3 regions of the Kitasatospora sp. NPDC057965 genome follow, and region 1 is predicted to be linked to each of the others. Evidence: riboswitches for the same ligand, from Rfam matches in the RefSeq annotation. Region 1 holds a riboswitch; each other region holds the start of a gene.

Region 1 (3,821 bases):
ACGCCGAGGCCGAGTGGCAGGGCGAGGTGGCGGCCGGGCTGCTGCGCCGGGCGGACCTGGTGACCTGGCCCCGGCTGTACACGCTGCTGCTGCGCGCGGACGGGGTGGACACCGGCGACGAGGCGGCGGTGCGGGCCTGGCTGGAGGGGTTCCGGGAGCTGGCGCCGCAGGAGCGGTCGGCGGCCTTCGCGGCGCTGGAGGCGGACGGGCTGCTGGACCCGGTGGACGACGGGGGCTGGGACGGCGGGGCCCGGGCGCTGGCGGTCGGGATGGCCACCGACGGCGCGCGACGGCTGCTGGAGCAGGGGCTGATGCAGCGCAGCTACCGGAACCTGGCGGAGCTGACGGCGCTGGGCCGGCCGATGCCGGAGGAGCTGGCCGGGGACTTCGGGGCGTTCGAGGAGGCCGCGGTCGAGGTGGCGCTGGAGCTGGCCGGCGGGTGGACGGTGCCGGGGCTGCCGCGGCTGCTGGTGGAGGAGTTCCCGGAGCTGGCGCCGGAGCCGGGGCAAGCGGAGATCGACGCCTACCTGGCCGGGCTGGAGCCGGCGGAGGACCCCGAGGGATTCGAGGGATTCGAGGGATTCGAGGGGCCTGAGGGGCCAGAGGGGTACGAGGGACCCGAGGCGGAGTAGCGACGGCAGGGCACGGCCGTGGATTCGAGCCACCGAGCGGTCAATTCCGGTACTCCTCAAGGGATTCGGGGCCGGTCAGGAGTGATGGATCGGGTGCGGTGGAATCATCCGCCATGTGAAGCGTGACATATCACACGCGCTCCACTGCTCCTCCTGCCACCGTATTCGAAGGAGAGAAACCCTGATGAAGCGTTTCGTCGCGGTCCTGGCGGCCGGTACCGCGCTGTCCTCGCTCGGTTTCGCGGGTGCCACCCAGGCCACCGCGCAGACCACCGGCACGACGGCGGGCACCACGACCACCGCGACCACCACCTGTGCCGACGGCCCCGTCGGTGCACTCCGGAGCCAGGTCTGCGTCACGATCGACGGCACCGGCGTGACGGCCGGCGGCTACACCTCGCCGACCCGTTCCGACTGGACCGCGCAGTCCGCCTCGTACACCCTGACCCTCGGCGTCGTCGGCGGCGCCTCGCTCGGCACCGACACCGGGAGCGGCATCCTCCCGCCCGGCGGGCGCGGCTTCGGCTACCTGGCGGCCACCGCGCCGTGCGGCTCCACCGTCACGGCCACCCTCACGACCACCACCTGGGGCTACGGGGCGACCGCGACCGTCACCGCGCCCGTCACCTGCTGATCCGATCCCCGACAGCGCCCCGCCCCGCCGGATCACGTCCGGCGGGGCGGGGCGCTCAGGGTGTCCGCGGCGGCGTCAGGGGGTGACGCCGCGCTGCTCGAACCAGCTCTCCGGGTCGACGGGGGCGCCGCCACCGGGGCGGACCTCGACGTGCAGGTGCGGGCCGGTGACGTTGCCGGTCGCGCCGACCTTGCCGATCTGCTGACCGGGGACGACCTTGCCCGAGCCCTTGATGATCGAGGAGAGGTGGCAGTACCAGATCTCGGTGCCGTCGGGCAGGGTCTCGACGATCCGGTAGCCGTAGGCGCCCGCCCAGCCGGCCGAGGTGATGGTGCCCTGGCCGACCGCGTAGACCGGGGTGCCGGTGTCGGCGGCGAAGTCCAGGCCGGTGTGCAGGTGGGCCCAGTAGCGGGCGCTCTGGCCGTAGTGGGCCGAGAGGTTGTAGTCCCGCACCGGCAGCTTGATGGCGGCGAGCTTGGCCTTCTCCGCCTCCTCGGCGGCCCGCCTGGCCTCCTCCTGCTGGGCGACCTGGGCGGCGCGCTTGGCCTCGGCCTCCTGGGCGGCCTGGACGCGGGCGCTCTCCTCGGCCGCGGTGCGCTGACTGTCGGCCTGCTGCTGGATGCGGGCGGCGAGCGCGAGGCCGGGGTCGGCGGAGAGCGCGACCGGCAGTTCGTCGGGCGTCTCGACGGCGGGAGCGGCGGCCGGGGTGGCGGAGGCGAAGCCGGTGGCGCCCAGGGTGGCGGCGACGGCGGTGACGCCGAGCAGCGGAGCGGTGCCGCGGCCCTGCCGGGGCATCCGGTGCCGGCTGGTCTCGGCGGCCGGCGGAGCGGTCTCGTCGGCGGGGCCGCCGAACGGGCCCTGCCCGGTGAACGGGCCGGGGTGGTCGAGCAGCTGGGTACCGGCCGAGGAACCGGACGGATGTGCCGGGGTGTGCGTCGACGCCACGGAGGCGCGCTCCTTTCCTTCCTTCGCGCCTACCGGGTTAGCTGACGGGTTCGGAGCAGGAAGGTCTCCTACGGCTGGGCCTGGGCCCGGCCGATTCACCCCAAGGAACGTGGTTCCCCGGCTCCCTGGCCTGCCCGAAGGCCGGCCGGTGGGATTAGGCGACGGCGCACGGTGCCGTCTGGGTACGGCGTTGCGACCGCGCTGCGTTATCAAACGTTAATCCGAGAGGCCCCCGATTCCAAGCCATCCGTTGGTGACGACCGATACGGACCGGACACCACGCGGTCCGGTGGGCGATTTGGGACGTTTGATGACAACTGACACTACCGAACGTGTCAGGACGTCAACGAACGGCCCCTCACTTGAGTACGCCTACTCATGTGCGGCCGGGCTCCGCGCGGCCATCCTGACGCCATGAGCGCACCGATGCAGTCCCGCACCACGCCTGCGTACTACATCCAGGCCGTGCTGTCCTTCGCCCTCTCCGGCACCGCCCTCGGCGTCGGGATCGCCTTCCTCCCGGTGGAGCCGTGGACCCGGGCGTTCCTCGCCCTCGGCCTGCTCTACACGATCACCTCGACGTTCACCCTCTCCAAGGTGGTCCGGGACCGGCAGGAGACCTCCGAGCTGGTGACCCGGGTCGACCAGGCGCGGCTGGACAAGCTGCTGACCGAGCACGACCCGTTCAAGGTGGAAGGCGTCTGACCGGTCTCCACCGGCGGGGCCGGTCACACGGAGAACGACCGATAGCTTGACGGCTAAGGCTATTAGCCTTAGCTTTATGGCCATCGGCGCCTCGCCGACGATCCCGCCCCAGGAGGCTCCCCATGAACGGCACCCTCGCCCCCGTCACCCGCCACCTCGACCTGCCCGGCGGCCGGATCGCCTTCGACGACACCGAGCACGGCGAGGGCGTCCCGGTCGTCCTGCTCCCCGGGATGCTCGACAGCCGGGCCGCCTACCGCCACCTGCGCCCGCTGCTGGCCGCCGCCGGCCGCCGGGTGATCACCATGGACCTGCGCGGCTTCGGCGAGTCCTCGATCCTCTGGGACGACTACTCCCCCGCCGCGATAGCCGGCGACGTCCTCGCCCTGCTGGACCACCTGGGCATCGACCGGGCCGTGCTGGCGGGCAACTCCTACACCGGAGCCAGCGTCGTCAAGGCGGCCGGGGACGCCCCCGGGCGGGTCGCCGGCATCGTCCTGATCGACGCCTTCGTCGAGAACGTGCCGCCGGGCGCGCTGCAGCGCCTGGTGGTCGGCGCGATGGGCGCGCTGCTGGTGCGCTCGCCCGCGTTCTGGGGCCTCTACCACCGCAAGGCCGCCTACCCGGGGCCCAAGCCGGCCGACCACGAGGAGTACGTGGCCGGGCTGGTCGCCGCGATGCGCACCCCGGGCCGCCGGACCGCCACCCGCGGCTACGTGCGCGGCGACTCGGCGCCGACCGGCTGGACCGCCGCCGTGCGCTGCCCGGCGCTGGTGGTGATGGGCTCGAAGGACCCCGACTTCTCGAAGCCGGAGCTGGTCGCCGACCGGCAGGCCGCCGCGCTGAACGCGCGGAAGGTGATGATCGAGGGCGCGGGCCACTACCCGATGGCCGACCACCCGCGG
Region 2 (3,821 bases), on a different contig from region 1:
AGCGGATCGAGCGCCTCCCCGACGATCCCGTCCGGTCCGCCGCCGGTGAACAGCACCGCCAGCGCGACGGCGCCCAGCACGGCGATCTCCAGCACCAGCGCCACCCCGAGCACCCGGGCGGTCAGGTGCAGGTCGAACCAGGCCATCACCGCGATCACCAGCAGCCCCAGCGCCGCGTACCAGCCCCAGGGCAGTTCCACCCCCAGTTGCGCGGCGACCAGCCCGCGCAGCGCGTACGCGAAGAAGCCGATCACCGCCGCCTCGAAGACGATGTACGCGAGCACCGCCAGCAGCCCCGAGGCCATCCCGACGACCCGGCCGAGTCCGTGCGAGATGTAGCCGTAGAACGCCCCGGCGGCGGTGATGTGACGGGCCATCGCCACGTAGCCGACCGAGAAGACGGTGAGCACCAGGGTCGCGAGGACGTACGCGGCGGGCGCGCCGGCGCCGTTGCCCTGGCCGACGACGATCGGGAGGTTGCCGGTCATCGCGGTGATCGGCGCGGCCGTGGCGACCGCCATGAACACCACGCCCGTCAGGCCGACCGAGTCGGCCTTCAGCCGCTCCACCCCCGGGTCCCCGACCGCGTTCCCGACCGCGTTCCCGCGCTGGATGGCCATCCGGCCCCCTTCACCCGCCGTGCCCGTGCCGCCCGCCGGACCGGTCGGGCGATGCCAACCCGACAGCATCGGGGCGCGGCGCACCAGCCCGCAACACAGGGTGACCCGGCGTCACCAGCACCGGGTTGACGCCCTGTTCGACCACCGCCCGCCCCGTTCGACCGAACCCGGGCCGAACCCGGGCCGAACCCGGGCCGGACGCCGAACCACGACCGACGAGGCCCGCCGGTCCACAACGGCGGCCGGCCCGGCCCGCGAGAGAGGTCTCGCGAGCCGGGCCGGCCGGACGGGCGTGTCCCGCGCCCGTCGGTCCGCTTGAGGTGCGGCGATCACCCGGTCGAGCGGTCACCCGACATGACCATTCCGGGAGAGTCGTTTCGCCCCGCACCCAGCGGTGGCGGGTGTGATCCGACCCGGGGGTCAGATCGAGACGCCGTGCGCCCGCAGGTAGGCGATCGGGTCGATGTCCGAGCCGTACTCCGAGCCGGTGCGGATCTCGAAGTGCAGGTGCGGGCCGGTCACGTTGCCGGTGGCACCGGAGAGGCCGATCTGCTGGCCGACGGTGACGGTCTGGCCGATCTTGACGCCGATCGAGGACAGGTGCGCGTACTGGGCGTACTTGCCGTCGGCGAGCTTGATCTCGACCTCGTTGCCGTAGGCGCCGCCGTTGCCGGCCTTCACCACGGTGCCGTTGGCGACGGCGCGCAGCGGGGTGCCGGTGGAGGCGACGAAGTCGGCGCCGGTGTGGTGACCGGAGGACCACATCGAGCCGGCCACGCCGTAGGCGGTGCCGAGCTTCGGGTTGGCCACCGGGGAGGTGTAGCCGGAAGTGGCGGCGACGACCGGGGTCGCGACCACCGGGGCGGTGAGCGGCTGGACGGCGGGCTTGCCGACCGGGACGGCCGGGGTGGTGGCCGGGGCGGCCGGCTTGGTGGCCGGAGCAGCCGGCTTGGTGGCCGGGGCGGCGTGCTTCGCGGCCGGAGCGGCCGACTTGGCGGCCGGGGCGGTGTGCTTCACGGCCGGCTTGGTGGCCGGAGCCACCTTGGTGCCGAGCGCGAGCTTCTGGCCCGGGAAGATGAGGTTCGGGTTGGCGCCGACGACCGAGCGGTTGTGCTCGTACAGCGCCTGCCAGCCACCGTCGACGTGCTTCGCGGCGGCGATCTTCGACAGGGTGTCCCCGCCGACGACCTTGTAGCTCTCCTCGACCGGGGCGGCCGGGGTGCTCTCAGCAGCCGGGGCGGCAGCCTGGGCGGCCGGAGCGGCGGGCTTCGCGGCCGGGACCTCGTGGGCCTGGGCGGTGACGGTGGTCACCAGCGGGAGGGCGAAGGCGGCACCGGTGACGGCGGTGGCGATGCCGATGCGAGCGGCGCGGGGCAGGGCGATACGACGAGCCTGTGCGGGCATGCGAAAGGTCCTCTCCGACGCCTGCGAGGTGAGCTGTCGGGTTCGGGCTGGAGTTGCCCGGCCGCCGATAAAGGCGGCTTCACCCCAAGCCGGACCGCGGGAAATACCGGTCCGGCGACTTACCTGTGGGTCCCCCGCTCCTGCCGTACAGAGTTCGTTGCGTACCACCGGGCAGCGGCAGGACTAGGCGTTCCACCCGGTGGCCACCCGGGCTGACGCCGGGCGGTCGCTGAACTAAAACTCATCCGTTCGGGTGAAGCAATGTCGATCTACGCGACCCGGGACCAAAGTCCGCATTGCCGTGACGCTCCGCTCGGAATGCATGCACAGTACGCACACAATCCATTGACGGTGCGCATGTGATCCGCAACCCTGCGCCCATATGAAAACCAGTACGTATGCGATCACTCACGGAGCGGCCACCACCCGACACACCCCCGGTGACCCTTGTCACGTGGGCCCCACGGGACGCACCATGGGCCGTGGCCACCTCCGAGGCCGGCACCCTGCGGTTGGGCACCGCGCAGGGTCGCTGGGTAGTTCTGGCAACGGTGCTCGGCTCCAGCATGGCGATGCTCGACGGGACCGTCGTGAACGTCGCACTGCCCCGGATCGGCGCCGATCTCGGCGCCCAACTCGACGCCCTGCAATGGACGCTCAACGCCTATCTGCTCACCCTGGCGGGCCTGATCCTGCTCGGCGGCGCACTGGGCGACCGCTACGGACGGCGCCGGATCTTCCTGCTCGGCGTGGTCTGGTTCGCCGCCGCCTCCGCGGCCTGCGCCGCCGCACCGAACATCCAGGTGCTGATCATCGCGCGCGCCGTGCAGGGAATCGGCGGCGCACTGCTCACCCCCGGCTCGCTGGCGATGCTCCAGGCGGTCTTCCACCCGGACGACCGTTCGGCGGCCGTCGGCCTCTGGTCGGGGTTCGGCGGGGTGTCGGCGGCGGTCGGCCCGCTGCTCGGCGGCTGGCTGGTGGACGGCCCCGGCTGGCGGTGGATCTTCCTGCTGAACCTGCCGCTGGCGGCACTGGTGGTGGCGGTGTCCGCCCGGCACGTACCGGAGAGCCGGGACGAGTCCGCGACCGGCCGATTCGACGTGCTCGGCGCGGTGCTGGCCGCCCTGGCGCTGGGCGCCGTCACCTACGCGCTGACCGCCGCCGGGAAGGGGCTGTCCCCCGTGGTCTGGGTCACCGGGGCGGCGGGCCTGCTGCTCGGATACGCCTTCATCGCCGTCGAGCGCCGCACCCCGGAGCCGATGCTACCGCTCGGCCTGTTCTCCTCGCGGTTGTTCACCGCCGTGAACCTGGTCACCCTCGCCGTCTACGCGGCGTTCAGCGGCGTCTTCTTCCTGCTCGTGGTGCAGCTGCAGATCGTCTCCGGCTTCTCCCCGCTGGTCTCCGGGCTGGCCCTGGTGCCGATCACCGTCATCATGCTGGTGCTGTCCGCCCGGGCCGGCCGGCTGGGCAAGCGGATCGGCCCCCGGCTGCCGCTCACCGTCGGCCCGATGCTCTGCGCGGTGGGCGTGCTGCTGATGCTGCGGATCGGTCCCGGCGCCTCGTACTGGACGGACGTGCTGCCCGCCGTCTCGGTGATGGGCTTCGGCATGGTGCTGCTGGTCGCACCGCTGACCGCCACCGTGCTGGCGGCGGTGGACGTGCGGCACGCGGGCATCGCCAGCGGGGTCAACAACGCCGCCGCCCGGGCGGCCGGCCTGCTGGCGGTCGCCGCGCTGCCCGCGCTGGCCGGCCTCAGCGGGGACGCCTACCGGGTGCCGCACGCCGTCGACTCAGCCT
Region 3 (3,821 bases), on a different contig from region 1:
GGCCAGCTCGACGGCGTCCAGGGTCTCGGTCAGCGAGCCGATCTGGTTGACCTTCACCAGCAGCGCGTTGGCGGTGCCGCTCTCGATGCCGCGGGCCAGGCGGGCCGGGTTGGTGACGAACAGGTCGTCGCCGACCAGCTGGACCTTGTCGCCCAGCTTCTCGGTCATGGCCTTCCAGCCGTCCCAGTCCGACTCGTCCAGCGGGTCCTCGATGGAGACCAGCGGGTAGGCGGCGACCAGGCCGGCGTAGTACTCGATGAGCTCGGCGGAGGAGAGCGCCTTGCCCTCGAACTGGTAGGCGCCGTCCTCGTAGAACTCGGAGGAGGCGACGTCCAGGGCCAGCGCGACGTCCTTGCCCGGCACGTAGCCGGCCTTCTGGATGGCCTCGACGATGAGGTCCAGGGCCTCGCGGTTGGAGTCCAGGTTGGGGGCGAAGCCGCCCTCGTCGCCCAGGCCGGTCGACAGACCGCGCTCCTTCAGCACGCCCTTGAGGGTGTGGTAGACCTCGACGCCCCAGCGGACGGCCTCGGAGAAGGACTCCGCGCCGATCGGGGCGATCATGAACTCCTGGATGTCGACGTTGGAGTCCGCGTGCGAGCCGCCGTTGAGGATGTTCATCATCGGGACCGGCAGGACGTGCGCGTTCGGGCCGCCCAGGTAGCGGAACAGCGGCAGGTCGCTGGCCTCGGAGGCGGCGTGCGCGACGGCCAGCGAGACGCCCAGGATGGCGTTGGCGCCGAGCGAGGACTTGTCCGGGGTGGCGTCCAGGTCGAGCATGGCCTGGTCGATCAGGCGCTGCTCGGTGGCGTCGTAGCCGACCAGCTCGGGGCCGATCTGCTCGATGACGGCCAGGACGGCCTTCTCCACGCCCTTGCCGAAGTAGCGGTTCTTGTCACCGTCGCGGAGCTCCAGCGCCTCGAAGGCGCCGGTGGAAGCACCCGACGGGACGGCGGCACGGCCGGTGCTGCCGTCGTCGAGGCCGACCTCGACCTCGACCGTGGGGTTGCCGCGCGAGTCGAGAATCTCACGAGCGACGACGACATCGATGGACGGCACGAGGCATCTCCTAGCGGAAGCAGGTTCGGCTGACGGTGGGGTGCAGTCGGCCGGACGATTGCGGAGTCGTTACGACCAGAGCCTAACCGCACGGGCTGTCCGGGCCACGTCGACCTCGGTTCCGTCTCAGCGTGTGGCCGTGCTACCCACCGGTAGTTCACCTGGTTGCCCGACCCGCGGGGGCCGGATGCGGACGAAGGGGACCGATCGGCCCCCTCCGCCCGTCCGTGGGATCGGACCGGCCGTCAGCCGAGGGTCAGGACCTGGCCCGGGACGATCAGGTTCGGGTCGCCGCCGACGGTGCCGCGGTTGCCGTCGTACAGCGCCTGCCAGCCGCCGGAGACGCCCTGGGCGGTGGCGATCCCGGCGAGCGTGTCGCCGGAGCGGACGGTGTAGCCCTGGCCGGCCGGCTGCTGCTGGGCGGCGGGGGCGCTCTGGACGGGCTGGGCGGCCGGCTGGCCGGCGTACTGCTGGTAGACGCTCTGGTGGCTGGTCCAGTACCAGGCGCCGTTGTTCTGGTACCAGTACACCTTGGCGTCGGCGTCCCAGCCGGCCTTGCCGGAGAAGGCCGGCGCCTGCGGGGCCTGCTGCTGGGTCTGCTGCGGGGCCTGCTGGGTCTGCTGGGCGCTCTGCGGCGCGTACTGCCGGGCCTGCGGCTTGGCGGCCTGCTGCTGCGGCTGGGCCTGCGGGGTGGCGGCCGGCTTCGGGGCGGCGGGCTTCGGGGTCTGCTGCTGGGCCTGCGGCTTCGGGGCGGCCGGCTTGGCGTCCGTCGAGGTGTCGACCGCCGCCGGGGCGCCGCCCTTGGTCAGGCCCGCCTTCTGGGAGCAGACCGGCCAGGCGCCCGGGCCCTGCGAGGCGAGGACCTTCTCGGCGACCGAGATCTGCTGCCCCTTCGAGGCCTGGTTGGCCTGCGGCGCGTAGGCGGTGCCGCCGTACGCCTTCCAGGTGCTGGGGGTGAACTGGAGGCCGCCGTAGAAGCCGTTGCCGGTGTTGATGCTCCAGTTGCCGCCGCTCTCGCACTGGGCGACCGCGTCCCAGGTGGAGGCCGGGGCGGCGGAGGCGCCGGTGGCGCTCAGGATCGGCATCGCCAGCCCGACGCCGGCGACACCGGCGACGGCGATGGCCTTCTCGGCCTGGGTACGGCGACGGTGACGACCGGTTCCAACGAACAGCATGAAGAGGTCCCTCTCCGCACGCCTGCGAGGTGAGCTGTCGGGTTCGGACCGGGAGGTGGCCCGGCCGCGCGGAGGCGGCTTCACCCCTAGCCGTGGGAGACGGCGCAAAACCTGGGTCCCCCGCCCCTGCCCAGGGTTCTGGTCGGTTTCCCGTGGTGCGGCGGGCAGGACTCGGCGTTCCGCGCACGGGGCTCGCAGCTGCGAACTCCACGGAGAGTAGACAGATCTTCAGAGCAATCACAAGCTCATATCGCAGATATCACATGGACATCACGTCATGTGATTGATTGCCTACCAACCGAGGCGGTATGTCCGGATTGAGGGTGGTTCAGACTCCCTGAAAATGGGCAACGGAGAGCCCCCGTCAGCGTGTTGTGCCGGCTCGTCAGCTTCCCGAGCCGACCTCCGGAACCGCTCCGAGCTGCGCATTCTCCGGCGTGAATTCCACCGGAAGCTCACGGAGTCCACGCATGATCAGACCGCCGCGCCAGCGCAGGTCGTCGGGGTCGGCGGCCAGCCGCAGGTCCGGCAGCCGGGTCAGCAGGGTGGCCAGCGCGGCCCGCCCCTCCAGCCGCGCCAGCGGCGCGCCGATGCAGTAGTGGATGCCGTGCCCGAAGCCCAGGTGCGGATTGTCCGCGCGGGCCAGGTCCAGGGTGTTCTCGTGGGCGAACCGCGCCGGGTCCCGGTCCGCCGCCGCGAGCACCACCAGCACCGGGTCGCCGACCGGGATCTCCACCCCGCCGATGGTCAGCGGACTGGTCGCGAACCGCCAGGTGGCCAGCTCCACCGGCCCGTCGTAGCGCAGGAGCTCCTCGATCCCGGTCTCCAGCAGCGCGCTCTCGCCACGCCCCACGGACTCCTGGAGCAGGGCCCGCTGGCCCGGGTTGCGCAGCAGCGCGTACACGCCGTTGCCGATCAGGTTGACCGTCGTCTCGAAGCCGGCGAACAGCAGGATGAAGGCCATCGCCGCGGCCTCGTTCTCGGTCAGGTGCTCGCCGTGGTCGCTGGCCCGGATCAGCCCCGAGATCAGGTCGTCGCCGAGGTCCGCCCGCTTGCGGTGGATCAGCTCCGCCAGGTACGCCCGCATCCGCTTCACCGCGCGCCCCACCCCGCCGCGGCCGCCGCCGCCGTGGCCCGGCTTGGTGTGTCGCAGCATCATCCCGGCCCAGTCCCGGAAGTCGTCCTGGTCCTCGGCCGGCACCCCGAGCAGGTCGCAGATCGCGTAGATGGGGAGCGGGAAGGCGAACTCGTGGATGAGGTCGGCCGAGCCGCGCGCCGCGAAGCCGTCGATCAGCCGGTCGGTCAGCTGCTGCACCCGCGGTTCGAAGGCCGCCACCCGGCGCGGCGTGAACGCCTTGGACACCAGCCGGCGCAGCCGGGTGTGGTCCGGCGGGTCGATGTTCAGCAGGTGCGTCATCAGATCGGCCTGGCGCTCGCCCGGGATGCCGACCCGGCCGGTGCGGTGGGCCTGCTCGCTGTGGTGCACCGGGTTCTTGGAGAGCCGGCTGTCCGCGAGCGCCTGCCGGGCGTCCGCGTACCGCGTGACCAGCCATGCCTCGACCCCGCTCGGCAGGGTGGTCCGGTGCACCG

What was found. Region 1 has a riboswitch for cyclic di-AMP ahead of ACFVVU_RS37505 (M23 family metallopeptidase). Riboswitches for the same ligand answer to the same signal wherever they lie in the genome.
Region 2: it holds a riboswitch for cyclic di-AMP, as region 1 does, so the genes downstream of both, ACFVVU_RS25900 (peptidoglycan DD-metalloendopeptidase family protein) here and ACFVVU_RS37505 (M23 family metallopeptidase) in region 1, are expected to answer to the same signal.
Region 3: it holds a riboswitch for cyclic di-AMP, as region 1 does, so the genes downstream of both, ACFVVU_RS36730 (transglycosylase family protein) here and ACFVVU_RS37505 (M23 family metallopeptidase) in region 1, are expected to answer to the same signal.

Annotation. Positions count from the first base shown of each region.
Region 1 covers NZ_JBHVPZ010000052.1:4,511-8,331, reverse strand. The annotation lists gene ACFVVU_RS37515 (hypothetical protein) at 1-632, shown strand, start outside; gene ACFVVU_RS37510 (hypothetical protein) at 817-1,266, shown strand; gene ACFVVU_RS37505 (M23 family metallopeptidase) at 1,342-2,211, opposite strand; cyclic di-AMP (ydaO/yuaA leader) riboswitch at 2,224-2,382, opposite strand; gene ACFVVU_RS37500 (YiaA/YiaB family inner membrane protein) at 2,626-2,916, shown strand; gene ACFVVU_RS37495 (alpha/beta fold hydrolase) at 3,039-3,821, shown strand, end outside.
Region 2 covers NZ_JBHVPZ010000021.1:36,800-40,620, reverse strand. The annotation lists gene ACFVVU_RS25905 (APC family permease) at 1-620, opposite strand, end outside; gene ACFVVU_RS25900 (peptidoglycan DD-metalloendopeptidase family protein) at 1,041-2,024, opposite strand; cyclic di-AMP (ydaO/yuaA leader) riboswitch at 2,028-2,194, opposite strand; gene ACFVVU_RS25895 (MFS transporter) at 2,423-3,821, shown strand, end outside.
Region 3 covers NZ_JBHVPZ010000047.1:18,315-22,135, reverse strand. The annotation lists gene eno (phosphopyruvate hydratase) at 1-1,056, opposite strand, end outside; gene ACFVVU_RS36730 (transglycosylase family protein) at 1,302-2,231, opposite strand; cyclic di-AMP (ydaO/yuaA leader) riboswitch at 2,237-2,385, opposite strand; gene ACFVVU_RS36725 (cytochrome P450) at 2,617-3,821, opposite strand, start outside.